3 regions of the Allobosea sp. P2_A10 genome follow, and region 3 is predicted to be linked to each of the others. Evidence: predicted binding sites of a transcription regulator. Region 3 holds the regulator's gene; each other region holds the start of a gene.

Region 1 (10,370 bases), on a different contig from region 3:
CGCTTCGACCCGCTGCTGACGGAAGCCGCGCTCGATCTCGGCGCGACGCCGGGTCAGGCGTTCCGGAAAATTTTGCTGCCCTTCATGAAGCCGGCGATCGGCTCGGCGGCGTTCCTGACCTTCCTTGCCTCGTTCGAGAACTACAACACGACGGTCTTCACCATCCTCTCGGGCAACACCTTCACCACGGCGCTGGCGTCCAAGATCAGGCTCGGCACCGACCCGACCCTGTCGGCGCTCGCCGTCATCATCATCGCGGTGACGCTGATCGGCGCGATGGTCAACGAGGCCCATACCCGCCGGCAGGAGCTGCTGCGCAGCGGCCGTGCGGGCAAGTCGCGGCTCTACGCGAACCCGGCGACGCGGCTGCTGACCCATCCCGGCGCGATCCTGCTGATGCTTTTGTGTTTCGCCGGACTCGTCGCCTGGCTCGCCAGCCGCAACGACGCCGACGCCTGCCGCGCCGACATCCTGCGCGAAAAGCAGCAGATCCAGGAAAGGCTGATGCAGGAGCAGCGCAGCCGCATCCAGCAGCAGGCCCCGCAGCCGGCGCAGAGTCCGGCAGCGCCCTCCAGCAATCCCTCGCCATTCGGCGGCGCGTTCAACCCGAACTCGATCGCTCCGCCCGGCGCCGCGCCTGCGCCGTCGGCTCCCGCGCCGGCCAACCCGTCCCCGTTCGGCGGAGCCTTCAATCCCGGCTCGCTCGCGCCGAAGCCGTAGTCGACCGAGCAAGAGTCAACCGGATCAAACGCGCCGTCATTCCGGACAAGCGGCCCTCGGGTCCGGCCTTTGGCCGGCCCAAGGACAGGCTCCGCCGCGCCGATCCGGAATTCATCGAAGGGCGCTGTGCTCCACGATGGTTTCGGGGTCTCCGCTTCGCTGCGCCCGGAATGACGGTACAGGGCGATCAGGCGTCGATTTTCCTGGCCGTCACGGCTTGTTCAAAACCGCAGCCGGCCGCGAAAAGCTCTGGCGTCCGCTTTTGAAGCCCATCACCGGCTCGGCGATCCCAGCCAACGCATCGCCGGCACCAGCTGCGTCGAGCACGATCAGGTCGGCGGGGTTGCCGATCGCGATGCCGTAATCGGAAAGCCGCATCAGCCGGGCCGGCAGCGTCGTCACCATCGCGACGCAAGCCTCGAATCCGTCCGGCCCGACCTGCGCGGCATTGGCGTAGAGATTGGCCATCCGCAGCAGCGAACAATCACCAAAGGGCGTGAACGGGTTCAGCACGTTGTTGGTGGCGATCGAGCAGGTCACGCCATGCTCCAGCAGCCTGTGCGCCGGCGTCAGCCCACGCGGGACCGCGTGGCTTGCGTCGCGGCCCATCAGGTAGAGGTCGGTCGCGGGCAATACAGTGACCGCGACGTTGGCTTCGGCGAGGCGATCGGCGGCGCGCGCGAAATCATCCGGCGGCAGCATCGAAAGCTTGGTGACATGGCCAATGGTGACGCGCCCACTATGGCCGCGCAGCGTCGTCTGCCGGCAGACCTCGTCGAGAAGCATCCAGGACGGGTCGAGGTCGAAATCGAGATGAAAGTCGAGATCGACGTCGAAGCGCTCGGAGAGATCGAACAGCCGCTCGATCTGCGCCTTGGGATCGCTGTCAGTGTAGGGGCAGCCACCGAGTACATCCGCGCCTAACGAGAGAGCTTCGACAAGCAATTCGTCCGTGCCCGGATCGTTGGTCAGCCCCTCCTGCGGAAAGGCGCAGATCGACAGATCGAGCCCCCAGGCATAGTCGCGCTTCAGCGCCTTGATCGCCTCCAGGCTTCGCAGACCGGCGCGCGGATCGACCTCGACATGGGTGCGCATCCGCGTCGTGCCCTTGGCGATCGCCGTCTCCAGCACCTGAGCGCCGCGGGCATGGACATCCTCGACGGTGAAATCCCGCTTCATGGCCGAGACGGCCGCGATCGCCTGCTTCAGCCCGCCGCTGATATGGCCGCAGCGCCCGAGCAGGCAGGCCTTGTCGAGATGGACGTGGCTGTCGACGAAGCCCGGGAGAACCGCCCGCCCATCGACGACGATCTCCGGGCAGTCGGCGACGATCCGCTGTTCGATCGCGGCAATACGCCCGCCATTAACGCCGATGTCGACCGGGTGGCTGCGGCCGGCCAGCGTTGCCTGGCGGAAGATCAGATCGAAGGCGCTGTCGGTCGGCATGGCGGGGAGGGGCGGCTTTACGGAGAGAGACGGTCTTGCCGTCATCAGGAGGCATAAAAGTGCATGCAGTTTGTATGCCGCAACGGCTATATGCCGCCGTCTACTCCGCAGCGTCCTGGCGTGGCACGGCCTTCAGCGCCGCCTTGCGGGCTGGCGCCGGGCTCTCTGCGTATGGGGCGAGAATATCCATGATGTCACGGCCGCGCGGCTTCGCCTGCGCCACCAACGCGCGGCTGGCGACGGAATCGAGGTGATGGTGCATCAGCGCCATCACCTTGTCGGCATCGCCGGCGGCGAGCGCGTCGATCAGCGTGCGATGCTCGGTGATCGCGCATTCCGATGAATGCGGCCGGCTGAACAGGGAGAGCGTCAGGCAGCAGCGATAGGCGATCTCGCTGACATAGCGGATCAGGATCGGGCTTTCCGTCATCGTCGCGAGCAGGATGTGGAACTCGGTCGCAAGCCGGATCGAGACCGCATCAGGCCCGTTGCGCGCGGCGTCCTCAGCGTCGACATGAGCGTGAAGCGTGGCGATCTGCGTCTTGGTCAGCCGGCCGGCGAGCTGGCTCACCACCAGCCGTTCAAGCTCGATGCGGATGTCGAAGGCGTCGCGCGCCTCCTGCCAACTCGGCGTCGCCACGACGGCGATGCGGTTGCGTCGGAGTTCGACGAGCCCTTCGGCGGCAAGCTGGCCAAGCGCGTGGCGCGCGATCGTGCGGCTGACGCCGAAACGTTCGCCGAGCGCATCCTCAGGCAGTTTCGCGCCCGGCTCCAGAGCCTGCTCGATGATGGCGCGGCGCAGCGCGCGGCAGATGGTCCCGACCCGGTCGGACGAACCGCGACCCAGATCCTTGTCACGCGCCATCGCTGAAACCCACGCTTCCGAAGGTTCGTCTTAGCGCTTTCGCCGTCTGTTTCGCAATGGAGCCGGCGCCGCGGCGCTGTCCGTCAGGGGCGAGAGATTTCGGGATACAATCTGGCATCAGCTTTGCATGCACTTTTATCATGACCCGCGCGCAGCCTCGACTCGCCTCCAGCACCGATAAGCCGATCCCGCCGACAATTGCGGAGCGTGCCGCGCCGGCTGTCGAACTGTCGCAGGTGTCCGTGACCTTCGGGCGTGGAGCAAGTTCGGTGCCGGCCCTTGCCGAGACCAGCTTGCGCATTTCCGATGGCGAGTTCGTCGCGCTCGTGGGGCCGTCGGGCTGCGGCAAGTCGACGATCCTGCGCCTCGCGAGCGGACTGGTGCGGCCGACCGCCGGCGTCGTCATCGTCGGTGGTCGCGAGGTTTCGGCCAAGGCGTTGCGCATCGGCATGGCTTTCCAGAACCCGACCATGCTGCCCTGGCTGACGATCGAGCGGAACATCATGCTGCCGCTCAAGATCGTACAGCCCTTTCGCTCGCACTATGCGCGGGAGAAAAAAGGCGCCTTTCGCGACAAGGCGCATGCGCTGCTGGCGCAGGTCGGCCTCAAGGGCTTCGCCTCGAAGTATCCCTGGCAGCTTTCGGGCGGCATGCTCCAGCGCGCCAATCTCTGCCGCGCCCTGATCCACGAGCCGCGCCTGCTGCTGCTCGACGAGCCGTTCGGCGCGCTCGACCAGTTCACCCGCGAGGAACTCTGGGCGATCCTGCAGGATTTGTGGCTGGCGCACCGGCCGACCGTGCTGCTGGTGACGCATGATCTGCGCGAGGCCGGCTTTCTCGCCAGCCGCATCTGCGTGATGAGCGCGCGGCCCGGCCGCATCCTCGACGACAGCCCGGTCGGCTTCGCCCGTCCGCGCTCGATCGCGATGACCTTCGAGCCGGATTTCGTCGCGCTCAACCAGCGCCTGCGCGAACTCATCGTCGGCGCGCGCTCGCCCGAAGCCGAGGGAGCGATCTGATGGGCAATCTCAGGCTCCGGCAGAAGCTCTGGTCGGGCGGGCTGATCGTTCTGTTCTTCGCCGGTTGGGAGCTGTTTTGCCTGCTGTCGGGCATGTCGGACCTGATCCTGCCGCGCCCGAGCCAGGTCTTCGTCACGCTTTACCAGCGCATGCCGATCCTCTGGCCGCACATCCTCCAGACGTTAGGCACGACGATGGCGGGCTTCGTTCTCGGCGTCGCGCTCGGCGCGCTTCTCGGCGCGGTCATCGGCGTCTCGCGGACGGCTTACGACACCGTCTATCCGCTGCTGATCGGCTTCTCCTCGATCCCGAAGGTCGCGGTCGTGCCGATCTTCGTGCTCTGGTTCGGGTCGGGCACTGTGCCGGCCGTGCTGACCTCGCTCTCGATCTGCTTCTTCCCGATCGTCGTGAACATCGCGACGGGGCTGGCCACGACCGAGCCGGAGATGGAGGACGTGCTGAAGGCGCTCGGCGCGTCGAAGTTCGACATCCTCTGGAACGTTGGGCTGCCGCGCACCATGCCGTTCTTCTTCGCCTCGCTGAAGGTCGCGATCACCTATGCCTTCGTCGGCACGGTGCTGGCCGAGACCGTCGCCTCCAATCGCGGCATCGGCAACGTGATGATGTCGGCCTCGTCCAACTTCAACGTGCCGCTGGTCTTTGCCGGACTCTTCATCCTCGCGGGGCTGGGCGTGGCGCTCTACGTCGCCTTCTCGCTGATCGAAGCCAAAGTCACCGGCTGGGCCACCCGCAAGAACGATCTCATCGCCGCCTGAAAACTGAATCACGATCTCAACAAAGGGGACCAAGATGCTGAAAAGATTCGCAGCGACGCTCATCGCCGGCCTTGCTTTCACAGGCCTTGCCCAGGCGCAGGAGACCACGGTCAAGTTCACCCTGGGCTGGAAGACGCAAGGCTCCGACGCTGCCTTCTTCGTCGCCAGGGACAAGGGCTACTACAAGGCCGAAGGGCTGAACGTCGTCATCGACCAGGGCGAGGGCTCGGGCGCGACCGTGACCCGCATCATGGGCGGCGCCTACGACGCAGGCTTCGGCGACGTCAACGCCATCATCCAGAACGCCTCCGCCAAGCCCGGCGAAGCGCCGGTGATGGTCTACATGATCTGGAACCGGCCGCCCTTCGCCATCTCCAGCAAGAAGGCCGCTGGCATCGCCAAACCCAAGGATCTCGAAGGCAAGACGCTGGGCGGCGCGCAGGGCACCCCGACGACCCGCCTGCTCGAGGTCTTCGCCCGCAAGAACGGGCTCGACATGAGCAAGATCAAGCTCTCCAACATGGCGCCGAACCTGCAGGAGCCTCTGCTGATCAAGGGCGACATCGACGGCGCGCTGATCTTCAACATCACCGGCTATTTCAACCTCTTGCTCAACCGTCAGGACCCCGACAGGGACTTCAATTTCCTCAGCTTCGGCGACTATGGGCTGGATCTCTACTCCAACGGCCTGATGGTCTCTCAGAAGATGATCAGGGAGAATCCGAAGGCGGTCGCCGGTCTCGTTAGAGCTACCAACAAGGCCATGATCGAGATCGCCAAGGACCAGTCCATCGGCATGAAGGGCGTGATGAACTTCGACAATCTCGTCGACGAGAAAATCGAGAAGCGGCGTCTGCAATACTCCTTCACCGAACTCATGGTCTCGCCCGAGATGAAGGAGATCGGCGTCGGCGACACCAGGGAAGACCGCATGGCCAGCGCCATCGGCATCATCGTCGAGGGCTACCAGCTCGCCCGCACGCCCAAGCCCGAGGAGATCTTCTCGCGCGCCTTCCTGCCGCCCAAGGCGGAGCGCGAGCTGGTCTACACCGCGAACTGATCCGTAGATCCATTATCCGACCGTCCGAGACCCGGTCCCGTGAGGGGCCGGGTTTTTTTATGCCGAAAGAGGCGACTCGCCTTCGCTCGCGGCTCGCTCTATAAAAGAACAAATAAAGAACACGAGTTTCCATGCGGACCCAACCAAACCCGTTCGTCTTGGCCGATCTGCGCCGCCATCTTGCCGACGCGGCGCTGCGTTGCGTGCCGCCTGAGGTCGGGCAGGTCGCGTTCGGCGCGGGCCGTGTCGATGAGGCGCTCGGCGGCGGCATCGCGCGTGCGGCGCTTCACGAAATCTATGCGTCCGGCACTGCCGATCTCGCTGCCGCGACCGGCTTTGCGGTGGGGATGGCGCTGCGGGCAGCCGGGCAGCGCCCGATCCTCTGGGTCAGGCAGGACTATCTCGACGCCGAGGCCGGCCGCCTGCATCCACCGGGGCTCGCCGAACTCGGTCTTGATCCTGCCCGCATCCTTTTGGTGCGCGCCCGCGATGCGCAGGGCGTGCTGCGTGCCGGCGCTGAAGCCGCGCGCTGTCCGGCGCTGGGCGCGGCCCTGATCGAACCCTGGGGCGAACCGCGCCAGCTCGACCTGACGGCGAGCCGGCGGCTGGCGCTGGCGGCGGAGGGCTCCGGCGTCACCACGGTGCTGCTGCGCGCCTCGACTTTGCAGAAGGCCAGCGCCGCCCGGACGCGCTGGCTGGTCGGTGCGCTGCCGTCGCGGGCGCGGGAGGCGAATGCGCCGGGCGATCCGGCTTTCAGCATCAGGCTTTTACGCCATCGCGGCGGCCTCGGTGAGCATGAGTGGCGTGTGGAGTGGGACCGTGACCGACAATCCTTCCAGGACCGGGAATTTCAGGAAGCACCCCCTCAGCAATCCAGAGCCAACCCCGATGCCGCGCCGTTACCTCGCTCTGTGGTTCCCTTTCCTGCCGACCGACCGGCTGCGGCGGGAGGGGCGGATCCCGGTATCCGGCGCACCGGATGAGCCTCCGCTCGTCGTCGTCGAGACGGTTCGCAATGCGCTGCGGCTCGTCGATTGCGACCAGCGCGCAGTGGTGCAGGGTCTGACGCGTGGCTTGACGCTGGCCGATGCCCGAGCCCGCATCCCCGGCCTTGTCGTGGTCGATGCGGAGCCGCAGGCCGACCGGCGCTTCATCGACCGGTTGGCCGCCTTCTGCGAACGCTTCACGCCGCTGGTTGCGCTGGACGCACCCGATGGTCTGATGCTGGACATCACCGGCTGCGCCCATCTCTTCGGCGGGGAGGCGGAGCTTTATGCAAGCCTGGGCGCACGCATGCACCGCTCTGGCCTGTCGCTGCGTGCAGCCATCGCCGGAACGCCGGAAGCGGCCCGCGCCATATCGCGCTTCGGGGCAGTGGGCATCGTGGCGCCGGGGCAGGATGAAGCCATGACGCGGGCCCTGCCGGTTGCCGCGCTCGGCGTCTCGCAGGAGACGGTGATCGCCCTGTCGCGGGCTGGGCTTAAGACGATCCGCGATCTCGCCGAGCGCCCGTCCGTCGCCCTCTCGGCCCGCTTCGGCGAGGATATCGTCACGCGGCTGCGTCGCACGCTCGGCCATGAGGACGCCCGCATCACGCCTTTGCGGCCGCCGCCCGACTGCGTCGTCGAGCGGCATTTCGCCGAGCCCCTGCTGGACTCCGACAGCCTCGAGGATGTCGTGACGAGGCTGATCGGCGAAGCCGCGCGCGTGCTGGAGCAGCGCGGCGAGGGCGGGCGCGTCTTCGAGATCGGCTTTTTCCGCAGCGATGGCGCGGTCAGGCGGCTCGTCGTCGAAACCGGCCGGCCCTCGCGCGACGCCAGGGCGATCCTCAGGCTGTACCGCGAGCGCATCGACACGCTGGCCGATCCGCTCGACCCCGGCTTCGGTTTCGATGCCATCCGGCTGGCCGTGCCGGTCTGCGAGCCCCTGAACGAAGCGCAGCAAAGCCTCGACCGGCGCGCGGTCGAGGACGAGGCGGTGGCGGATCTGGTCGACAGACTCGTCGCCCGTTTCGGCCACGACCGGGTGCTGCGCTTCGTCGCGCAGGACAGCCATGACCCGCGTCGCGAGGCTGTCGCGGTGCCGGTCGCCGTGCCACGGCAGGGCGTTGCATGGCCCGCCCCGGAACCCGACGAGCCGCCGGCTCGCCCGCTCCAGCTTTTCGAGCCGCCGCAGCCGGTCGAAGCGATTGCCGAGGTGCCAGACGGCCCGCCGATCCGCTTTCGCTGGCGTCGTCTCCTGCACGATGTCGCCCGCGCCGAGGGGCCGGAGCGGATCGCCCCGGAATGGTGGCGCGACGGTTCGACCGAGCCGATGCGCGACTATTACCGCGTCGAGGATGTGCAGGGACGCCGCTTCTGGCTTTTCCGCACCGGCTTTCACGAGCCGGAAAGCGAGCCGCCGCGCTGGTTCCTGCACGGGCTCTTCGCATGAATCGATCTGGCAGCCCTTACGCGGAACTCGTTGCCGCGACGAATTTTTCTTTCCTGCGCGGCGCTTCGCCCGGCCCCAATCTGGTGCTGACGGCGCTGCTGCTCGGGCATGCCGGCCTCGGCATCGCCGACCGCAACACGGTCGCTGGCGTGGTGCGCGCCTGGAGCGCGCTGAGGGACCTGCGCGAGGACGGCCTGCCCGCGCCCGAAAAGATCCGTGAGGGCGGCAGCCCCGGCGAATATCTCTGGCTGGAGAACCCGGCCTTCGCCGATCTGCCCTTCACCGCGCCGCAGCTTCAGGCGATGGCGAAAAGCTTCAGGCTCGTCACCGGCAGCCGGCTCGTCTTTGCCGACGGCACGCCCGACATCGTCGTCTACCCCGCCAACCGGCTCGGTTGGGGCAGACTCTGCCGTTTGCTGAGCTCCGGAAATCAGAAGGAGGGGGTGAAGAAAGGCGATTGCCTGCTCCATCTCGACGACCTGATGTCGGATGCGCGCGATCTCCTGTTGATCGTCATGCCCGGCAAGGGCCTCGATGCGCTTCCCGGCCATCTCGCCCGGCTCGCTGAGGCCGCACCCGGCGCGGTCTGGCTCGGAGCGAGCATGCATCGCCGTGGCGACGACCGCCGCAGGCTCGCCCGCTTGAAGGCGATTGCGGCCCAGACCCGCACGCCGCTGCTGGCGACCAACGACGTGCTCTACGACTCAGCCTGCCAGCGCGACCTGCAGGATCTCATGACCTGCATCCGTGAAGGCGTCACCATCGACAGGGCAGGGCGTTTGCTTGAAGCCAATGCCGAGCGCCACCTCAAGACGGCGCGGGAGATGGCGCGGTTGTTCCGCGATGCGCCTGAAGCCATCGAGGAGACCGGTCATCTGCTCGCACGGATCGAGTTCGATCTCGGCCAGCTGAAATATGAATATCCCGATGAGCCGGTGCCGCCGGGCTGGAGAGCGCAGGGCTGGCTGGAGGAACTCGTCAGGCGGCGCAGCGAAATCCGTTACCCTTTGGGTGTGCCTAACAAGGTCCGGGACCTGCTGGTGCGGGAACTCTCCCTGATCCAGACGCTCGACTATGCCCGCTATTTCCTGACCATCCGCCAGATCGTCGAATTCGCCGATAGCCGCGGCATCCTCTGCCAGGGCAGGGGGTCGGCCGCCAATTCCGCAGTCTGTTACGTGCTCGGGATCACGGCGGTCGATCCGGCCGAAAGCGATGTGCTGTTCGAGCGCTTCATCTCGACCGAGCGCAAGGAACCGCCCGATATCGACGTCGATTTCGAGCATGAGCGGCGCGAGGAGGTGATCCAGTGGATCTACGAGAAATATGGCCGCCATCGCGCCGGCATCGCCGCGACGGTGATCCGCTATCGCCCCCGTAGCGCCATTCACGACATCGGCAAGGCGCTCGGTCTGACAGAGGATGTCACGGCCAAGCTCGCCGGCACGCAATGGGGCTCATGGGGCACCGAAATATCCGACCGGCATGTCCGCCAGGCCGGGCTCGATCCGGCGAATCCCGTGATCGGCCGCGCTGTTGGTTTCGCTTTGCGGCTGCTCGGCTTCCCGCGCCATCTCTCGCAGCATGTCGGCGGCTTCGTGCTGGCGCGCGGCCGCCTCGACGAGACAGTGCCGATCGGAAACGCAGCGATGGACGACCGCACCTTCATCGAATGGGACAAGGACGACATCGATGCGTTGAAACTGATGAAGGTCGATGTGCTGGCATTGGGCATGCTGACCTGCATCCGAAAAGCCTTCGATCTGCTGCGCGAGCATGAAGAAGACAAGGATTGGGGTCTCGCCGACGTTCCCAAGGACGACGCGCCGACCTACGACATGCTCTGCGAGGGAAAATCGCTCGGCGTCTTCCAGGTCGAGAGCCGGGCGCAGATGAATATGTTGCCCCGGCTGAAGCCGCGCATTCTCTACGATCTCGTCATCCAGGTGGCGATCGTCCGTCCCGGCCCGATCCAGGGCGACATGGTGCATCCCTATCTCAGACGGCGAGCCGGCATCGAGACCGTAACCTATCCTTCGCCATCACCGGAG
Region 2 (10,370 bases), on a different contig from region 3:
GACCGGCTTCGCCTTCTGGAGACCCCACCCATGACCGACATGCGTCTCGTCGTCGTCGGCGCCGCCGGGCGCATGGGCCGGATGCTGATCAAAGCAATCCACGAGACCGACGGCTGCGTACTTTCGGCGGCGATCGAGCGGCCCGGCTCCATCGTCGTCGGCCAGGATGCCGGTGTGCTCGCCGGCCTGCCGGCCTCCGGCGTGCCCGTCAGCGACGAGGCCCTGCCGGCCTTCGTCGAGGCGGAAGGCGTGCTGGATTTCACCACGCCGGACTCGACGGTCGAGTTCGCAGCGCTGGCCGCCCAGGCCCGTATCGTCCATATCGTCGGGACGACGGGGCTGGAGCCGCAACATCTGGCGAAGATCGAGGCGGCCGCGCGCCATGCCGCCATCATCCGGTCCGGCAATATGAGCCTCGGCGTCAACCTGCTCGCCGCGCTGGTGCGCAAGGTCGCAGCCACGCTCGGCACTGACTGGGACATCGAGATTGCCGAGATGCACCATCGCATGAAGGTCGATGCGCCCTCGGGCACGGCCGTCATGCTCGGCGAGGCCGCTGCAGCCGGACGCGCCGTCGATCTGGCGCAGGCGCGCGTTGCCGGCCGTGACGGCCAGACCGGAGCACGCCCGCCCGGCACGATCGGCTTTGCCGCGCTGCGCGGCGGCACCGTCGTCGGCGACCATAAGGTTATCTTCGCCGGCAGCGGCGAGCGCATCGAGCTCGCTCACATCGCGGAGGATCGCAGCCTGTTCGCGCAGGGCGCGGTCAAGGCGGCGCTCTGGGGGCGCGGCCGCAAGCCGGGTCTTTATTCGATGGCCGATGTCCTCGGCCTCGACAGCCTCTGAGGCGAGCCTGTGACCGCGATCGCCATCGCGCCCGGCGTCACGCACTGGCCGGGCTATCTCGACGAGGGCTCGCAGGCGGCTCTGGTGGCGGAGTTGCGCGCCGTCGCGCGCCAGGCTCCGTTCTTCCAGCCGCGCATGCCCAAGACCGGAAAACCGTTCTCCGTGCGCATGACCAATTGCGGCCCGCTCGGCTGGGTCTCCGACGAGCGGGGCTATCGCTATCAGCCGCTGCATCCCGACACGGGCGAGCCCTGGCCGCTTATGCCCGCCCCTCTGCTGACGGCCTGGGAGGAACTTGCAGGCTACGTCCATCCGCCCGAAGCCTGCCTCGTCAATTTCTACGAAAAGGGCGCGAAGATGGGCCTGCACCAGGATCGCGACGAGCAGGATTTCGAGGCGCCGGTCCTGTCGCTCTCGCTCGGCGACGCCGCGCTCTTCCGCATCGGCGGCACAAAGCGTGGCGGCAAGACGGTCTCGTTGAAGCTCGCCTCGGGCGATGCGCTGCTGTTCGGCGGCGAAGCGCGATTGGCCTATCACGGCATCGACCGCATTTTGTCGGGCTCGTCGCAACTGCTGCCGCAGGGCGGGCGGCTCAACCTGACGCTCAGGCGCGTGACCAAGCCGGCGGAGTGATCAATGGGCCCCGGGGCCTTTGCCCGGCAGGTTCGGAAAAGACCAGCCGAACAGGATCGAACCGGCCCGCAGCCCAAAGCCTGTCGCAAGCCCCGCCGCCATCACGATCGCCGGCTCGATGACGAGCAGCGAAAGCCCCGCCGTCACGGCTGCGCCGGCTGCGGCCGCCGTGACGTAGAAATCCCGGCTCCACAGCACCATAGGCCGGTCGCCGGCGAGGATGTCGCGCAGGATGCCGCCGAAGGAGGCGGTCATCGCGCCGAGCGCGATCGCAGACAGAGGCGATATGCCGACATCCAGCGCCTTGAGCGTGCCGGCGACGGCAAACAGCGCGAGCCCGGCCGAGTCCGCCCAGATCAGCAGGCGCTTCCCGGCCCAGCCGTCGAGCATGCCGGGTTTCGCATAGGCGGTGGCCCAGCAGACGAGCGCCACGGCCGAGCAGACCAGCACGTCGAAGGGGTCGCGGACCCAGAAGACGAGCCGTCCGAGCAGCAGGTCGCGCAACGTGCCGCCGCCGACGCCGGTTACGGTCGCGAGCAGGATGAAGCCGAACGGATCCATGCCCTTGCGGGCCGCCACCAGCGCGCCGGTCAATGCGAAGACGGCGACGCCGGCGGCTTCCAGCACGGCTCAGTGGCCGGTTGGCGCGTCGGTCGCCGGGGCTTCGGGCGGCTTGGGTGCGCCGGCCGAGACGCCGACCAGGGCAGGCCGCAGCACGCGCTCGCCGATCTTGTAGCCGGACTGAACGACCTTCGAGACCATGCCCTTGGCCGCCTCGGCGTCGGGAGCCTCGAACATCGCCTGATGCAGGTTCGGGTCGAATTTTTCACCCTGCGGGTCGATCTTGCGCACGCCGTGGCGCTCCAGCGTCTTGAGCAGATCGCGCTCGGTCAGTTCGACGCCCTCGATCAGCGCCATCAGGGCCGCGTCCTTGGCGGCGCGCGCGGCCTCGGGCACGCTGTCGAGCGCCCGGCGCAGATTGTCGGCGGAGCCCAGCATGTCGCGCGCGAAGCTCGTCACGGCATAGGCCTTGGCGTCGGCGATCTCGCGTTCGGTGCGGCGGCGCAAGTTCTCCATGTCGGCGAGCGTGCGCAGGAGTTTGTCCTTGAAATCGTCGCGCTCGGCTTCGATTTTAGCGAAATTAGCCTGGATGATCTCTTCCGGCGACAGCGCGGTCTCGTCGATGTCGGGTTCGGCGTTCGGGTTTTCCGGCGCAGGATGCTGCGTCATGGCGTGATCCAGTTCCTATTGGGACATGGCAGTCCCCACGGCGGGGATGGCGACTGCATTCGCGGCCGATATCGGGCTTCGCGCCGGCGAAATCAAGCGCGAACGGGTGTTTTCGCCTTCGCCGTGACCGGCTTGTCGTGCCAGAAGGCGAAGACGTCGAGCAGCGCCTTGCGGATGGTGAGCTGGCGCGCGGTCGAGACGATCTTCGCATTGGTCAGGTCGGTGACGTAGAACACGTCGACCGCCTTCTCGCCGAAGGTCGCGATATGGGCCGAGGCGATGTTGAGGTTGAGCTTCCCGATCGCGGTGGTCAGGTCGTAGAGCAGGCCCGGCCGGTCGAGGCCTGCGACCTCCAGCACGGTGTGGCGCGCCGACAGCACGTTGTCGATGATGACCTCGGGCGCGACCTGGAAGGTGCCGCCGCGTGGCGGCGGGGCGCGGCGCTGCGCCACGAGGTCGGCGATCCTGATCTCGCCCTTGAGCGCGCGCTCGATCGCCGCTGCGATCCGCTCGGCCCGCCGCAACTCGTCATCGTCCATGTCGAAGGCGCGCGAGACCGAGATCGTGTCGACCACGAGCCCGTCGGTCGTGGTGAAGATCTGCGCGTCGACGATGTTGCCGCCGGCGGCTGCGCAGGCGCCTGTGACGATCGCCAGCAGGCGCGGATGGTCGGGCGCGAGGATCGTGAGTTCGGTGACGCCGCGGAACTGGTCGGTCTCGACCAGCGTCGCGGTGGTGCGGCCCTCGCTCTCGGCCTGGTGCAGGAAGCGGGCGTGCTTTTCCTGGCGGGCGAGGTCCGTCTTGATCCAGTAGGGCGAGTAGTGCCGGGCGAGATAGGCGTCGCGCAGCGTATCCGGCCAGTCTGCAAGCCGTTCCTTGAGCGCATCCTGCTTCTTCTCGACGCGTGCCTTGCGCTCGATCACCGAGTAGCCGCCGGCGAGCACGATTTCGGTCTCGTAATAGAGCGTGCGCAGGAGTTGGCCCTTCCAGCCGTTCCAGACGCCGGGCCCGACCGCCTTGATGTCGGCGACGGTCAGGATCAGCAGCAGCTTGAGCCGCTCCAGTGTCTGCACGGTGGCGGCAAAGGTCTCGATCGTCTTGGGGTCGCCGAGGTCGCGGCTCTGGGCGACGGTGGACATGTCGAGATGGTGCTCGACCAGCCAGGCCACGGTTTCGGTCTGCGCCTCGCTCAGGCCCAGCCGCGGACAGAGCTTGCGCGCGATCTTCGCCCCGGCGATCGAATGATCCTCGATCCGGCCCTTGGCGACGTCGTGCAGGAACAGCGCGACATAGAGTGCGCGCCGGTTCGAGACCGTCGGCATGATCTCGTTGGCGAGCGGATGCTCCAGTTCGAGCACACCTGCGTCGATCTCCGCCAGCACGCCGATCGAGCGGATCAGATGCTCGTCGACGGTGTAGTGGTGGTACATGTTGAACTGCATCATCGCGACGACGCGGCCGAAATCCGGCACGAACTTGCCCAAAAGCCCGGACTCGTTCATCCGCCGCAGCACCGCTTCGGGCGAACGCCGCGCCGTCAGGATTTCCAGGAAGATGCGGTTGGCTTCGGGGTCGGCCCGCAACTGCGGCGTGACGAGTCGCAGCGACTGGGTCACGAGCCGGCTCGCATCGGGGTGGATCGCGAGGTCGTCGCGGCTGGCGATCTCGTAGAGCCGCAGCAGGTTGACCGGGTCGCGGCGGAACGCGTCGCCATCGACCACGCAGAGGCGCTGGCTCTTCAGGGTGAAATCGGCATGGCCGAGAGCGCGCACGCGCTTGCGCTTGGTGAACGAGCCGATCAGCCGCGACAGCGAGGCGCGTGGCTTCTGCTGGCGCGCTTCCAGCGCCGCGCAGACGATCGCCGTCAGGTCGCCGACATCCTTGGCGACGAGGAAATACGCCTTCATGAAGCGCTCGACGGGAGCCTGACCGCTGCGGCCGGCATAGCCGATCGCGGCCGCGACCTGTCTTTGCAGATCGAACGAAAGCCGCTCCTCCGCCCGCCCCGTGATGAAATGCATCCAGCAGCGGACCCGCCAGAGAAACTCCTCCGAACGCTGGAACAGCACGAGTTCCTTGCGGTCGAACAGGCCGGCCCTGACGAGGTCGCGGACATCCTCAACGCGGTAGGCGTATTTCGAGATCCAGAACAGCGTGTTGAGATCGCGTAGGCCGCCCTTGCCGTCCTTGACGTTGGGCTCGACCAGATAGCGTGAGGTGCCGGCGCGCCGGACGCGGGTCTCGCGCTCGGCGAGCTTCGCCTCGGTGAAGGCGGGCGCACTACCCTCGACCACCTCGGCGCCGAAGCGCCGGACCATGTCGTGGAACAGGAGCGCATCGCCGGCGACGAAACGCGCCTCCAGCAAGGCGGTGCGGATCGTCATGTCGGCGCGCGCCTCGCGCACGCAATCGTCGACCGAGCGGACGGAATGACCGACCTTCAATTTCAGATCCCAGAGCGGATAAAGCATCGCTTCGACGACGCTTTCGCCCCAGGCGGTCTGCTTGTGCGGGAACAGGAACAGCAGATCGACATCCGAGCCCGGCGCGAGCGTGCCCCGGCCATAGCCGCCGACCGCGACGACGGCGATGCGCTCGGACTGGGAGGGGTTCACCGCCGGGTAAAAATAGCGGCTCGCCGCGACATGCAGGCAGGTCACGATGGCGTCCATCGTCACTGAGATGCGCTGCGCACAGGCAAGCCCGTTGCGTGGGCCCGCGAGCAGCTCCCGCGCCGAGGCGTGGCCCTGCTCCAGCACGCTGCGCAGGCCTGCGACGAGCTCGGGCCGCATCTCGCTGGCCGCGACTCTGCCATGGCGGTCCGCCAGTTGCGCGACCGCCATGGCCGGATCGGCAAGGACCTCGGCGAGCCTGAAATGCGGCATGTCGGCGACGGCTGTCACGGTGGCGGCGGCCTTGATTCGAAAGCAGGCGATGCGCGCCTTGAACGCTGGTAGCACGACCGGCAAACAGGCCGAAACCGTTCCGTCGATGGCGCGCGGCGGCAAAGCTTCTTCAGTCGGAGATCGTTTGACAAAAAGAACGGTCGAACCTAGAAACAGGACACGCGCCGATTTGAGCCACCAGCTTGCGGGCGCGAAACAAATGCAGCTAAAGCGTGGGATGACGGGCGGCGCCCAGCCTCGCCGCGTGCTCCCTTCGCGCCATGCGGGAGCACGATCATGCCGGGTGAAGCCGCCTTCAGCCAAACCGATATCGCGCAGTCTGGGTGGCCCGCCGCTTGTTTCAGATCAGGCGAGATCGTTGCGTTTCTTGGTGCATTTGCCGGCGATCGCGAGGCCGTTGGGGGGAGCGCGGCACTGCCCCTGGGCTGCGCCCGTCTCGGGCCTGACGCGGAGCTTTATCGCTGGCTCAGCGTCGGCGACAACGTCGCCTTCGGCGCGGATGGCCTGACGCCGTTCACCCGTGAAGGGCTGGTCGCCAACGCGCTCGCTCGCGTTGGCCTGGCCGGGTTCGAGGCGCGCAGGCTGGACCAGCTTTCGCCGGAGCAGCGCCATGCCGTCGCGATCGCGCGGTTGTTCGTGACGCGTCCGAAGTTCCTGCTGCTCGACGAACCCTTCGCCGGCTTGCCCGGTGATGCGCAGGACAGGCTGTTTGGCCTTGTGCTGACGCTCTGGAGCGAAAGCCGCCCGGGTATCGTGCTGGCGGGCGGCGATCTCGATCGGGCGCTGCTGCTCGCCGACCGCATTCTCCTGCGCTGCGCCAGGACCGGAGGCGTCGCCGGCGGCTTCGTCAACCTGCAGCCGCGCCCGCGCGACCTTCGCGCGCCGGGGCTGCAATCGCTCCGCCGCGAAATCCTGCGGGCGTTGCCCGGCTCGGCGCGTCGCCTGGAGACGCCCGAGCTTTCAGTCGTGATCTAGCGCCGGCTCACTCCGCCGCATTCTTGAGTTCCAGCCCCTTGGCGAAGGGCAGCGGCGGCTCGGCGCCCCTAGCGTCATCGAACTCCAGTGCGCCGATCTTCTCGGCCCGGCCGGTGACCTTGCCGGCCGAGGTCTTGATCTGGGCGACGTCGTCCTGGGCCTGCCGGAAATGCGTGTCGAGCTTGTCGACGCGCTCGCCGAGCCGGCGGACATCGTCCAGCAGCTTGCCGACTTCGGACTGGATCACCTGCGCCTCCTCGCGCATCCGCGCATCGCGCACCAGCGACTGCATCAGCTGGATCGCCAGCGCCAGCAGCGATGGCGAAACGATCATGATCCGGGCGCGGCTCGCCTTCTGGATGACGTCGTCGAAATACTCGTGCAGGTCGGCATAGATCGATTCCGACGGCACGAAGAGCAGCGCCATGTCCTGCGTCTCGCCGGGCAGGAAATAGCGCTCGGCGATGTCCTTCACATGCACGCCGACATCGTTGCGCACGCGTGCTCCGGCGGCTTTCCGGGCGTCGTCGCCGCGCGCCTCGCGCAACTGCGTGAAGCTTTCGAGTGGGAATTTCGCGTCGATCACCAGCCCGCGCCCGTCGCCCGGCAGCGTCACCATGCAGTCGGGCCGCTTGCCGTTGGAGAGCTGGGGCTGGAACGAGAAGAAGGCGGCGGGCAGGCCGTCGCGGATGATCGCCTCCATCCGGCCCTGGCCGTAGGCTCCGCGCGCCTGCTTGTTGGACAGCACGTCCTTCAGCGTCACGACCTCGGACGTCAGGTCGGTCAGGTTCTTCTGGGCGGAATCGATGACGGCGAGGCGCTCCTGCAGCTTGCCGAGGCTCTCCGTGGTCTGGCGGACATTCTGCTCCAGCCCCTGCCCGACCTTGTGGCTCAACCCGTCCATCCGGTCGGCGACGAGGCGGGCGAGGTCGCCCTGCCGCGTCGACAGGATTTCGGCCATGGACTGCATCCGGCCGGTCATCTCCGCCTGCAGCCGGTTCATCTCGGCGACCTTGTCGTCCATCTCGCGTGTGCGTTCGGACGCCATCGCCGCCTCGATCTCGCGGCTGCGCGCGCCTCGCCAGATCGAGATCACGACCAGCATGAGCAGCACGAGACTGAGCCCTGCGAAGCAGAAGGCGGCCTCGGCCCAGGTCACCGGGCGGTCGAGCAGGATGAAGGCGATCTCTTTCATCGCGTGAGTCTAACCGATTCGAGCGTCGAAATCGAACGAAAGCGGAACGGTTTGACCGCTTGCCCACAAATGCTTATGTCCGCGCTCCCGTCAGACATTCCGCGCAGAGCCCCCATGGCCATTCGTCCTCTCGTCATCCTGCCCGACGCCCAGCTTCGGCTGGCCTCGGAACCCGTCGCCGCCGTGACGCCCGAGATCAGGACACTCGCCGCCGACATGCTGGAGACGATGTATGACGCGCCCGGAATCGGGCTTGCCGCCATCCAGATCGGCGTGCGCAAGCGCGTGGTCACGATCGACCTGACGAAGTCCGACGCGGAGGAAAAGAAGCCGATGGTCTTCCTCAACCCGGAGGTGACCTGGTCCTCGGAGGAGACGAATATCCACGAGGAAGGCTGCCTTTCCATCCCGGAATACTACGAAGAGGTCGAGCGGCCCAAGGCGGTCAAGGTCCGCTACATGGACCTCGACGGCGCGACGCAGGAGGTCGAGGCCGATGGCATTCTCGCCACCTGCCTGCAGCACGAGATCGACCATCTCAACGGCGTGCTGTTCATCGATTATCTCTCGCGGCTGAAGCGCGAGCGCGTCACCAAGCGTTTCGCCAAGGTCGCGAAGCGCGAGAGCGCGGCTTGATGCTCGGTTTGATCAGACCCTCGGCCCTCATCTTGAGGAGCGGCCGTGCGGCCGCGTCTCGAAGGAAGCTTCAAAGCCTTCCCGGCCATCCTTCGAGACACCGCTGCGCGGCTCCTCAGGATAAGGGCTTGTTTGGACGAGCCGCCCGCTTGGCTTATTGGGCATGACCCTGCGCGTCATCTTCATGGGCACGCCCGATTTCGCAGTGCCGACCCTGACTGAGATCATCGGGCAGGGCCACGAGGTCGTGTCCTGCTACACCCGCGCTCCCGCGCAGGCCGGGCGCGGGCTCGAGCTCAAACCCTCGCCCGTCCAGCGTGCCGCCGAGCGCTTCGGCATCCCGGTCTTCACGCCCAAAACCCTGAAGACGGCCGAGGCCGCGCAGACCATCGCCTCGCAGGAAGCCGATGTCGCGGTCGTCGTCGCCTATGGCATGCTGCTGCCGCAGACGATCCTCGATCTGCCGGAACTCGGCTGCCTGAACCTGCACGGCTCGCTGCTGCCGCGCTGGCGTGGCGCGGCCCCGATCCAGCGCGCCGTGATGGCGGGAGACGCCGAGAGCGGCGTCTGCGTCATGAAGATGGAGGCTGGCCTCGATACCGGCCCGGTCGGCATGGTCGAGACGCTCGCGATCGGCCCGGACATGACTGCAGGCGAGCTACATGACGCGATGGCCCCGCTGGGAGCCGATCTGATGGTCCGGGCGCTGGCTGCGCTCGGCCGTGGCGGCCTGCGCTTCACGCCGCAGACCGAGGAAGGCGCGCTATACGCCGCCAAGATCACGAATGCCGAAGCCAAGGTGAACTGGGCGCGGCCGGCGCAGCAGGTCCACGACCTCGTGCGCGGTCTTTCGCCGTTTCCGGGCGCCTATGCCGAAATCGATCTCGGCAAGGGTCCAGAGCGGCTGAAGCTGCTGCGCACGGCGCTGGCGGGAGGCGCGGCCGAACCCGGCACGCTGCTCGATGGCGAAGGCACGGTCGCGTGCGCTGAGGGCGCGGTGAAGCTGCTGCAGGTCCAGCGCGCCGGCGGCAAGCCGATGACGGGGGCCGATTTCCTGCGCGGAGCCAGACTCGCAGCCGGCGCGAAGCTCTGATGCCGCGCTACAAGCTCGTCATCGAATATGACGGCACGCCGTTTTCGGGCTGGCAGCGCCAGCTCAACGGCCCCTCCGTGCAGCAGAGCGTCGAGGAGGCGGTCGAGGCGTTTTGCGGCCATGCCGTACGCCTGCATTGCGCCGGGCGCACCGATGCCGGCGTCCACGCCACGCATCAGGTCGCCCATGTCGATCTCGACAAGGAGTGGCGCAGCGATGTCGTGCGCGACGCCAGCAACGCGCGGCTGAAACATCTGCCGGTCGTGGTCCTGAGCGCGGACGCCGTGCCCGACACCTTCGACGCGCGGATTTCGGCGAAGCGGCGCTACTACATTTATCGCATTCTCGACCGGCGGGCCCAGGCCGCGCTCGACTACGATCGCGTCTGGCATGTGCCCGTCAAACTCGACCACGAGGCGATGGACCGCTCGGCCAAGGCGCTGCTCGGCCATCACGACTTCACGACCTTCCGCGCCGCCGAATGCCAGGCCAACAGCCCGATGCGCACGCTCGACCGTCTCGATGTCGTCCGCGAGGGGTCGGAGATCGTGGTCTACGCCCATGCCCGTTCCTTCCTGCATCATCAGATCCGCTCGATCGTCGGCTCCCTGAAGATGGTCGGCGCGGGCCGCTGGCCCGAGAACAAACTCGGCAAGGTACTGGCGGCAAAGGATCGCTCGCAATGCGCCGCGCTGGCGCCACCCTGCGGGCTGTATCTGGCGGGCGTGGATTACTGACGCCTGCCAGGATTCGGACAGGCCTGGATATGCCGGCGAGCTCTCAGAAGCCCCACAGCCCCAGTAGCCTCGCGATGCCGAACTGGCCGAGGAAACTGGCGCAGACGATCGCCAGAGCA
Region 3 (10,370 bases):
GCCTTCCGCAACGCCACCGGCGGCGCGCAGAACTGACCATGCCGTCGCAGCCGGATTTTTCCCGCTTCGCGGAAGGCTTCGAGGCCGGTCAACCGCAAGTGCTGCGGCAGGTGCTGGTCGGCGATTGCGAGACGCCGGTCGCCGCTTTCCTGAAGCTGCGCCACGCCACCATCGGGCCGGCCTTCCTACTCGAATCAGTCGAGGGCGGCGCCGTGCGCGGGCGTTACTCGATGATCGGGCTGGAGCCCGACCTGATCTGGCGCTGCCATCACGGGCAGGCTGCCACCTGCCGCCCGGCGCTGGGCGAGAGCTTTCTGGACGATCCGCGCCCGGCCTTCGAGAGCCTGCGCGCCTTGCTCGACGAAAGCGCGATCGCCGACGACGATCTCGCCTTGCCGCCGATGGCGGCCGGCGTCTTCGGTTATCTCGGCTACGACATGGTCAGGCTGATGGAGCGCCTGCCGGAGCCGAAGGAGACCGGCACCGGCGTGCCAGACGCCATCCTGATCCGGCCGACGCTGATGGTGGTGTTCGACGCGGTGCGCGACGAGATTCATGTCGTCACGCCCGTGCGGCCGCAATCGGGCGTGCCGGCGCGCGCAGCCTATGAGCACGCGCTGGAGCGGCTCGACGCCGTGGTAATGGCGCTGGAGGGCCCCCTGCCCACCGATGCCGCCATCGACATCGCCAATCTGCCGGAGCCGGCGATCGTCTCGAACACCAGCGAGGCCGCGTTCCACGCGATGGTCGCGACAGCGCAGGACTATATCCGCGCCGGCGACATCTTCCAGGTCGTGCTGTCGCAGCGTTTCGAGGCGCCCTTCGCGCTGCCGCCGTTTGCGCTCTACCGGGCGCTGCGCCGGGTCAATCCCGCGCCCTTCCTGTGCTATCTCGACTTCGTCGGCTTCCAGATCGTCTGCTCCAGCCCGGAAATCCTGGTGCGCCTGCGCGACGACACCGTGACCATCCGCCCGATCGCCGGCACCCGCCCTCGCGGCGCGACGCCGGCCGAGGACGAGGCGCTGGGCGTCGAACTGCTCGCCGACCCCAAGGAGCGAGCCGAGCATCTGATGCTGCTCGATCTCGGCCGCAACGATGTCGGCCGCGTCGCGCAGATCGGCACGGTCAAGGTGACCGACTCCTTCTTCGTTGAGCGCTACAGCCAGGTTATGCACATCGTCTCGAATGTCGAGGGTGCGATCGATCCGCGGCATGATGCGCTGGCGGCGCTCTCGGCCGGTTTTCCGGCCGGAACGGTCTCGGGCGCGCCGAAGGTGCGCGCCATGGAGATCATCGACGAACTCGAGCACGATGCGCGCGGCGCCTATGGCGGCTGCATCGGCTATTTCGGCGCCAATGGCGAGATGGACACCTGCATCGTGCTGCGCACCGCTGTGGTCAAGGACGGCCGCATGCATGTCCAGGCCGGCGCCGGTATCGTCTATGATTCCAACCCGGCTTCCGAACAGGCCGAATGCGTCAACAAGGCCAAGGCGCTGTTCAAGGCGGCGGAAGAGGCGATCAGGTTTGCAGCCGGCGCGCGGCGGGGCCAGTAGTCCGCGGGGCGGCGAACTTGACCGCCCTGCCCTCGACCGTGCATGACCTTCGCCCGAAATCACGGCCCAATTCATGCGCATCCTGCTGATCGACAACTACGACAGCTTCACTTGGAACCTCGTCCACCTCATCGGCGGACTGGGCGCGCAGGTCGATGTCCGTCGCAACGATACGCTTTCGGTCGAGGAGGCGCTTGGCGGCGAGCATGCCGCGATCGTGCTGTCGCCTGGCCCCTGCACGCCAAACGAGGCCGGCATCTGCCTCGATCTGGTGAGGCAGGGCGCGGCGCGGAAGCCGATCTTCGGCGTTTGCCTCGGCCTTCAGACCATCGGGCAGGCTTTCGGTGGCGAGGTCGTGCGCGCGCCCTTGCCGATGCACGGCAAGATCTCGGCGATCCGGCACCAGTCGCGCGGGCTCTTTTACGGCATCAACGGGCCGCTGCAGGCGACGCGCTATCACTCGCTGGTCGTGGCCCGGGAAAGCTGCCCCCCCGCCTTCGAGATCGAAGCGACGAGTGATGACGGGCTGATCATGGCGCTTTCGCACAAGGCGCTTCCGGTCCATGGCGTGCAGTTCCATCCCGAGAGCATCGCGTCCGAGCATGGCGCGACGATCATGCGGAATTTTCTCGGGTCGGCCGAGCGATGGTCGCGCCAACGCGCCGACGCCGCCCCTCTCCAGACAGCCTGAGACTTCAAGAGTTCCCATGGACGATTTCAAACCCTTCATCGCCAAGGTCGCGACCGGCGCCACGCTCTCGCGCGACGAGGCGCGCGACGCCTTCGACGCCATGCTCTCGGGCGAAGTGACCAACGCGCAGGCGGCGGCCTTCCTGATGGCGCTGCGCGTGCGCGGCGAAACCACCGACGAGATCGCAGGTGCCGTCGGCGCCATGCGCGGCAAGATGCTGAGGGTCGCGGCCCCCGCTGATGCGATCGACATCGTCGGCACCGGCGGCGATGCGTCGGGCTCATACAATGTCTCGACGCTGGCCGCGATCATCACCGCTGCGTGCGGCGTGCCGGTCGCCAAGCATGGCAATCGCGCGGCGTCGTCACGTTCCGGCGCGGCCGATGTGTTGACCGCGCTTGGCGTCAAGGTCGGGCTCGAACCTGCTGCAACCGAGCGCTGCATCAGGGAGGCCGGCGTCGGTTTCATGTTTGCACCGACGCATCATGCCTCGATGCGCCATGTCGGCCCCGTCCGCACCGAACTCGGCACGCGCACGATCTTCAACCTGCTCGGCCCGCTCTCGAATCCCGCCGGGGTGAAGACGCAACTGGTCGGCGCCTTCTCCGAGACCTGGCTGGAGCCGATGGTGCGCGTGCTGGCCTCGCTGGGTTCCCGGCGCATCTGGGCCGTGCATGGTTCCGACGGGCTCGACGAGCTCACCACGACGGGACCGACGCGCGTCGTTTCGCTCGATGGCGGCAAGGTCGAAAGCTTCAGCATCAGCCCCGAGGATGTCGGACTGGCGCGCGCCAGGCCCGAGGATCTGCGCGGCGGCGAGCCGGCCCAGAATGCGCAGGCGCTGCGCGCCGTGCTCGACGGCCAGAATACGGCTTTTCGCGATATCGCCGCGTTCAACGCCGCCGCTGCGCTCGTCGTCGCCGGCAAGGCCGGCGATCTGCGCGATGGCTTGTCGCGCGCCGTCGGCGTGATCGATTCCGGCCAGGCGAAGGCGACGCTGGCTGCGCTGATCGCCAGCTCGAACCTGTGAGGCGGTGGTGACCGATATTCTCGCGACCATCGAAGCCTACAAGCGCAAGGAGATTGCGGCGGCCAAAGCCGCAATCCCGCAAGCCGAGATCGAGCGGCGGGCGCTGGCGGCCTCGCCCGTGCGCGGCTTTGCGGCGGCGCTAACGGCAAAGCATCAAGCCGGCAACCCCGCCCTTATCGCAGAGATCAAGAAGGCTAGTCCCTCCAAGGGGTTGATCCGGGCCGATTTCGATCCGCCTGCACTGGCGCGCGCCTATGCTGAGGGCGGCGCGGCCTGCCTGTCCGTGCTGACCGACGCGCCCTCCTTCCAGGGGCGGCCGGAGTTCCTGACGCAGGCGCGTGAGGCGTCGCGCTTGCCGGCGCTGCGCAAGGATTTCCTCTACGAGCCCTATCAGGTGTTCGAGGCTCGCGCCTGGGGGGCGGACTGCATTTTGATCATCATGGCCGGCGTCGATGACGCGACGGCGCGCGCCCTGAACGAGACGGCGACGGCCTTGGGCATGGACGTGCTGGTCGAGGTCCATAACGAGGCCGAGCTCGATCGCGGGCTGGTGCTGGGCAGCAAAATGCTCGGCATCAACAACCGCGACCTGCGCAGCTTCCATGTCGATCTCGCCGTGACCGAGCGCCTCGCGCCGCGTGTTCCGGCCGATCGGATCATCGTGGGCGAAAGCGGCATCTTCAGCCATGCCGAGATCCTGCGGCTGAAACGATGCGGCGTCGAAACCTTCCTCGTCGGCGAAAGCCTGATGCGGCAGGCCGATGTCGCGGCAGCCACACGCGATCTGCTGACCGGCTCCGGCGCCGAGGCCGCCGCGTGACCGGGCTCAGCCATCTCGACGCGCTGGGCCAGGCCCATATGGTCGATGTCGGCGACAAGGCCGAGACCGTGCGCATGGCGGTGGCCGAGGGCTGCGTCGTGATGCTGCCGGAAACGCTCGCGATCGTGCGGCGCGGCGACGCCAAAAAGGGCGACGTGCTCGGCACGGCCCGTCTCGCCGGCATCATGGCGGCCAAGCGGACCCATGAGCTGATCCCACTCTGCCACCCGCTGCTGATCAGCAAGATCGCGGTCGATCTCGTCATCGACGAAGCGCTGCCGGGTGTGCGCGTGACGGCGGAGGTGAGAATGAAAGGCCAGACCGGCGTCGAGATGGAGGCGCTGACGGCGGTCTCGGTCGCCTGCCTGACGGTCTACGACATGGTCAAGGCGGTCGACCGCGCCATGCGGATCGAAGGCATACGACTCATCCATAAATCCGGCGGCAAGTCAGGCGTCTACGAGGCCAAGGCGGTCTGATGGCGCTGACGCCGGTCAAGGTGGCTCTGCGCGCGCTGCTCGACAGCGTTCCCGGCCCGACGCCGGGCGAGAGCCTGCCGCTTGCGCAATGCGCCGGCCGGGTGCTCGCCGCCGACATTATCGCGCTCAGGACGCAGCCGCCTTTCGCCAATTCGGCGATGGACGGCTATGCGGTCCGCGCCGAGGATTGCGCGGCGGGGCAAGAACTCGCTGTCATCGGAGAATCCGCCGCCGGGCGCGCCTTCGCGAGGGCGCTTGGTGCGGGCGAGGCCGTGCGCATCTTCACCGGCGCGCCGATCCCCGCCGGCGCCGATGCGATCCTGATCCAGGAGAACGCCGATGGCGTCGGGACAGCGACAATCCGGGTGCGCGAGACCACAAGCAGGGGCCGCTTCGTGCGCCCGGCCGGGCTCGACTTCCGCGACGGCGACGTCTTGCTGCCAGCCGGGCGCGTCCTCGACAGCGCGGCGCTCGGCCTCGCCGCCGCCGGCGGTCATCCTGCGCTGACGCTGCGGCGCAAGCCGCTGGTCGCGATCCTGGCCACCGGCGACGAACTCGTCCTGCCCGGCGAGCCTGTCGGGCCCGACCAGATCGTCGCATCCAACAGCTTTTCGCTGGCCGCGATCGTCGAGGCTGCGGGAGGCATCGTCCTCGATCTCGGCATCGCGCGCGACAACCACCCCGACCTCGCCGCCAAGATCGAGGCGGCGAAAGCCTCCGGCGCGGATGTCCTGATCACGTTGGGGGGCGCATCTGTCGGAGAGCACGATCTCGTCCAGTCGGCGCTGAAGGCGCAAGGGATGGCTCTCGGTTTCTGGAAGATCGCAATGCGGCCTGGTAAGCCGATGATGATGGGCCGGCTCGGAGCGATGGTCGCCGTCGGTCTGCCGGGAAATCCGGTGGCGTCGATCGTCTGCGGGCATCTCTTCGTCGTGCCGCTGATCGAGGCGCTGCTCGGCATGGATGCACCCGAGCGCGACAGGAGCGAGCCGGCCTTCCTCGGCAGTGACATGCCGGCCAATGACGAGCGCGAGGATTATCTGCGCTCCGACCTCGCACCGATCGCGGCCGGCTGGCAGGTCACGCCTTTCACCAGGCAGGATTCCTCGATGCTGGGGACGCTGGCGCGCGCGCAGGCTCTGGCGATCCGCCCCGCCTTTGCCCCGGCTGCAAGGCAGGGCGATCCCTGCCGGATCATCCGCCTGCGCTAGGCCTGCTTGTGGAACACAACACGAACGTGTATGGTGTTCGTGATTTGTTTCGATTCTGCGCCAAGCCTTGGCCAGAACGTCGATCATCGCGCCGGCGGGGACCATGCTGACACGCAAACAGTTCGAACTGCTTCGCTTTATCCAGGAGCGCCTGCGTGAAAGCGGCGTACCTCCCTCCTTCGACGAGATGAAGGATGCGCTCGACCTGAAATCGAAATCGGGCATCCATCGCCTGATCATGGCGCTCGAGGAGCGCGGCTTCATCCGCAGGCTGCCGAACCGCGCGCGCGCGCTCGAGGTGATCAAGCTGCCCGATGGCGTGGCCGGTGCGCAGAGCCCGCGCGGACGCTTCAGTCCTTCGGTCGTACAGGGTGGTCTCGGCAAGGTCAGGCCAGCGTCCTCGACGCCCGATGAGGATATCCGCTCGACCATCGCCATTCCGGTCATGGGGCGGATCGCGGCCGGCACGCCGATCTCGGCGATCCAGAGCCGCAGCCACAATGTCTCTATGCCCGCCGACATGCTTGGAGCCGGCGAGCATTACGCGCTGGAGGTGCGCGGCGATTCGATGGTCGAGGCCGGCATTCTCGACGGCGATACCGTCGTCATCCGCAGGCAGGACACCGCCAATACCGGCGACATCATCGTGGCGCTGATCGACGACGAGGAAGCGACGCTGAAGCGCCTGCGCAAGCGTGGGTCGTCGATCGCGCTGGAGGCTGCCAACCCCGCCTACGAGACCCGCGTGCTCGGGCCCGACCGGGTCAAGATTCAGGGCCGACTCGTCAACCTGATGCGGCGCTACTGAAGGCTGTCGGTCTCCGCACCGCTGGCTTCGTCGGCAACAGCCGGCGCCGGGGTTTGCTGCTGGACGGGACGCGCCGCTGAGGCTGCCCGTCTTGTCCATGGGCGCTCGGCATCCGGGCGTTCCGATTGCAGTGTTCGCCAGCCCCCGACGCGGCTGACCAGTGAGGTCGCACCATCACGGCCGAGCGCCATGCGGTCGATCAGTTTCGCGTCGCAGACTGCCGACCACGGGATCGGCGTCACCACGAGGTCGGCGCGTCGACAATCCTCGATGCTCGCGATGCGCTCGCGAGCATAGACGATGCTGCGGCCATCCTTGCCGCGAATGACGCAGCCGAGCGTGTCGCAGGCAACGCCCTGACGCAGCGATGCGTCCGTGGGCGGGCGGCTGTCGCCATCGGCGGTCAGCCATTGCTGGACGACGAAGGCGCTGGGGCGGCCGGCAAGAAGCAGGCGGCCGTCGGGACCGCGCACGGCGATGCCGGAGCCATCGCGCTCGATCAGGATGTCGGGCCGTTCGGGCTTGGCAGCAACCGCGACGCCTGTCGCCAGCGGCAGGATGGCGAGCAGGCGCAGCTTCGTGCTCCACAGCGTCGCCCAGAGCAGGCAGGCCGAAAAGCAGCCGAGCGCCACCGTGCCGAAGGCCGGGATGATCAGCGTCGAATGGTCGATCGTCGCGACCCAATGGGCGAGCTTCAGGACGAGGTCCGATGCAAAGCCCATCGCCGCCCAGGCCGGCCAGTCTAGGCCGAGCGGATAGGCGAGCACGCCGAAGACCGCTGCGGGCATCACGATCAGCGAGACGAAGGGCAAGGCGAGCGCATTGCCGAGGAGGCCGAATGGGTTGAAGGTCTGGAAGTGATAGGCGCCGAACGGCGCTGTCGCCGCCGTGGCGAGCAATGTCGTGACGACGATCCCGCTGGCGGCAATCCAGAGTGGGCGCAGCGGCCAGGGCCAGGGTGAAGGCGGCGCGGATCGTTCGCGCTCCTCCCAGCGTTCGGCGAAGGCGATGAGCGCCGCGACCGCGCCAAATGACATCTGAAAGCTCGGCCCGAGCAATGCATCGGGTTCCCGCAGCAGGACGATGATGGCGGCAAGCGCGAGGTTGCGCATGCTCAGCGCCGGCCGGTCGACCAGGATCGCACCGAGCATGACCAGCGTCATGATCAGCGAGCGCACCGTCGCGACGTCGGAGCCGGAGAAGACGCAATAGCCGAAGGCCCCAAGCATCGCCGCGCAGGCCGCGATCTTCTTGATCGGCCAGCACAAGGCGAGCGTTTGCGACAAGGCGAGCAGCGCGCGCACGATGCCGAAGATGGTGCCCGCCGCCAGCACCATGTGCAGGCCGGAGATCGAGACGATGTGGTAGATGCCGGCCGCGCGCAGGTCGGTGTTGGTCGTCTCCGTGATCAGCCCGCGCTTGCCGGTGACAAGCGCTGCCGCCATCGCGCCTGCCTGTCCGCCGCCGACACTGGCGATGCGTTGCGTCAGGGCGTTGCGGGCGCGATCGATCATCACGGCGAGTGCAAGTTCGGGCGGCGGCGGACGCTGCGGTGGAGACAGGACGATCTTGCCGGGAATGTTGCCGACCGCGCCGATGCCCTTGAAGAACGCATCGCGGCCGAAATCATAACCGCCCGGCCGTGCCGGTCCCGGTGGCGGCAGCAGGCGGGCATTGGCCGAAATGTGGTCGCCGGGCGATACCGAACCCGCTTTAATGTTGACGCGGACGCGTCGGGGCTGCCGCTCCGGCTCGACGCCGGCGATGCCGGTGACGAGCACAACCAACCTGGCGCCGACGTCGCGCGCCTCGACCGATTCGACATAGCCGCTGAGCTGGCCGATGCGCGGCCGGTCGAGGATCGGTGTCGCGATCGAGGCCGTGCGCCAGGTCGCGGCGGCAAAGCCGACGAAGGCGGCGGCGACGCCCAAGCACAGATACAGCGCCGGTAGCTTGTGTCGCATCAGCAGCGCCGCCACGCCGGCGATCGAAAATCCCGCCAGAGACGCCCAGAGCGCAGGTTCCCGGTCGGCGGCGAAATAGAGCAGGATGCCGACGCCCATCATCACCGGCAGCCAAAGGAAAAGCCGGCGGCGTTCGGCCTCGGCAGCCAGGGCGGCATTCAGACGTCGGCCCCAGTCCCGGGCCGCGAGCGCAAGCCCTGCCCCGTCCAGCCTGATGACCGGCAGGCGCGGACGCAGGACGCGAACCTGCGCGCCGCGCGGCGTGGTCAGCTCGGGCAAGGCCGACTGCATCGGCTTGGTGCCTCCGGCGGGTGCGGGAGCCAGCGCAACGAGGACAAACCGCCCGCGATCTTGCGCTTAACGCGGACGGCTCGCCCATGTTACAGCGGCCGCGCCGGTTGTCATGCTGCTCCGGCGGAAATTCCCTGTTTGCCCCGGGCTGCCGTTGATCTGGCCCGGCTGGAGCCTTGTTTTCATGAGCGACGCCGTCGTTACGCGCTTTGCCCCCTCGCCCACCGGCTTCCTACATATCGGCGGGGCGCGGACGGCGCTGTTCAACTGGCTCTATGCCCGCCGGCATGGCGGCAAGATGCTGCTGCGCATCGAGGACACCGATCGCGAGCGCTCGACCGAGCCGGCGATCGCGGCGATCCTCGACGGGCTGGCCTGGCTCGGGCTCGATTGGGACGGCGACACCGTCTACCAGTTCGCCCGCGCCGAGCGGCATCGCGAGGTCGCGCAGGCGATGCTGGCCGCAGGTAACGCTTATTACTGCTATGCGACGCCTGCCGAGCTCGACGAGATGCGCGAGCAGGCCAAGGCCGCCGGCAAGCCGATGCGTTACGACGGCCGCTGGCGCGATCGTGATCCCGCGACCGCGCCCGCCGGCGTCAAGCCGGTGATCCGCCTGCGGGCGCCGCAGACCGGCGAGACCGTGGTGATGGACGAGGTTCAGGGCCGCGTCGTCTGGCAAAACGAGAACCTCGACGATCTGGTGCTGCTGCGCTCCGACGGCAACCCGACCTACATGCTCGCGGTCGTCGTGGACGATCACGACATGGGCGTGACCCACGTCATCCGTGGCGACGACCATCTGACCAACGCCGCGCGGCAGACGCAGATCTATCAGGCGATGGGCTGGAGCGTGCCGAGCATGTCGCACATCCCGCTGATCCATGGCGCCGATGGAGCCAAGCTCTCCAAGCGCCATGGCGCACTCGGCGTCGACGCCTATCGCGCGATGGGCTACCTGCCGATCGCGCTGCGCAACTATTTGCTGCGGCTGGGCTGGAGCCATGGCGACCAGGAGATTTTCTCGACGCAGGAGATGATCGACCTGTTCAACCTCTCCTCGATCGGGCGTTCCGCAGCGCGGTTCGATTATGCCAAGCTGGAGAGCCTGAACGGGCTCTATATGCGCCAGTCCGACGATCACGACCTGCTTGAGGCCCTGAAGACGATCCTTCCCGAGATCGGACCCGAGCGCGGTCTGCCGGCGGTGCTGTCGCCTGAGCTTGAGGCGAGCTTCCTTGCCGCCATGCCCGGGCTGAAGGAGCGCGCCAAGACCCTGATCGAGCTCGTCGACAGCGCCTATTATCTCTACGCCAAGCGGCCCCTGAAGCTCGACGCCAAGGCCGCTACCCTGCTCGACGATGCCGGCAAGCAGCGCCTGCCAGGCCTCGCGGACAAGCTTTCGGCGATCAACGACTGGTCGACGGAGGCGCTGGAAGGCGCGGTGCGCGGCTTTGCCGAGGAGCATGGCCTGAAGCTCGGTCAGGCGGCGCAGCCGCTGCGGGCAGCGTTGACGGGGC

Evidence for each region. The regulator LexA, encoded in region 3, represses DNA repair genes until DNA is damaged. The targets are predictions, from matches to a motif close to TGTTCNNNNTGTGTTCNG.
Region 1: the regulator LexA is predicted to act here: its motif matches at 5,991-6,008, upstream of AC1DZY_RS02490 (ImuA family protein).
Region 2: the regulator LexA is predicted to act here: its motif matches at 7,817-7,834, upstream of AC1DZY_RS14110 (DNA recombination protein RmuC).

The regions. Positions count from the first base shown of each region.
Region 1 is NZ_JBFUCS010000001.1:499,363-509,732, forward strand. Features, by position in the region: gene AC1DZY_RS02460 (ABC transporter permease) at 1-720, shown strand, start outside; gene AC1DZY_RS02465 (amidohydrolase family protein) at 931-2,166, opposite strand; gene AC1DZY_RS02470 (GntR family transcriptional regulator) at 2,267-3,031, opposite strand; gene AC1DZY_RS02475 (ABC transporter ATP-binding protein) at 3,172-4,050, shown strand; gene AC1DZY_RS02480 (ABC transporter permease) at 4,050-4,826, shown strand; gene AC1DZY_RS02485 (ABC transporter substrate-binding protein) at 4,861-5,886, shown strand; gene AC1DZY_RS02490 (ImuA family protein) at 6,018-6,869, shown strand; gene AC1DZY_RS02495 (Y-family DNA polymerase) at 6,775-8,319, shown strand; gene AC1DZY_RS02500 (error-prone DNA polymerase) at 8,316-10,370, shown strand, end outside.
Region 2 is NZ_JBFUCS010000008.1:231,045-241,414, forward strand. Features, by position in the region: gene dapB (4-hydroxy-tetrahydrodipicolinate reductase) at 40-846, shown strand; gene AC1DZY_RS14085 (alpha-ketoglutarate-dependent dioxygenase AlkB family protein) at 856-1,479, shown strand; gene AC1DZY_RS14090 (trimeric intracellular cation channel family protein) at 1,480-2,106, opposite strand; gene grpE (nucleotide exchange factor GrpE) at 2,110-2,709, opposite strand; gene AC1DZY_RS14100 ([protein-PII] uridylyltransferase) at 2,802-5,552, opposite strand; SAM riboswitch at 5,767-5,841, shown strand; gene AC1DZY_RS14105 (ATP-binding cassette domain-containing protein) at 5,892-6,590, shown strand; gene AC1DZY_RS14110 (DNA recombination protein RmuC) at 6,598-7,785, opposite strand; gene AC1DZY_RS14115 (peptide deformylase) at 7,900-8,421, shown strand; gene fmt (methionyl-tRNA formyltransferase) at 8,585-9,514, shown strand; gene truA (tRNA pseudouridine(38-40) synthase TruA) at 9,514-10,251, shown strand; gene AC1DZY_RS14130 (hypothetical protein) at 10,295-10,370, opposite strand, start outside.
Region 3 is NZ_JBFUCS010000014.1:61,730-72,099, reverse strand. Features, by position in the region: gene AC1DZY_RS19080 (peptidylprolyl isomerase) at 1-36, shown strand, start outside; gene trpE (anthranilate synthase component I) at 39-1,556, shown strand; gene AC1DZY_RS19070 (anthranilate synthase component II) at 1,630-2,247, shown strand; gene trpD (anthranilate phosphoribosyltransferase) at 2,264-3,277, shown strand; gene trpC (indole-3-glycerol phosphate synthase TrpC) at 3,282-4,097, shown strand; gene moaC (cyclic pyranopterin monophosphate synthase MoaC) at 4,094-4,576, shown strand; gene AC1DZY_RS19050 (molybdopterin molybdotransferase MoeA) at 4,576-5,787, shown strand; gene lexA (transcriptional repressor LexA) at 5,891-6,595, shown strand; gene AC1DZY_RS19040 (ComEC/Rec2 family competence protein) at 6,589-8,850, opposite strand; gene gltX (glutamate--tRNA ligase) at 9,035-10,370, shown strand, end outside.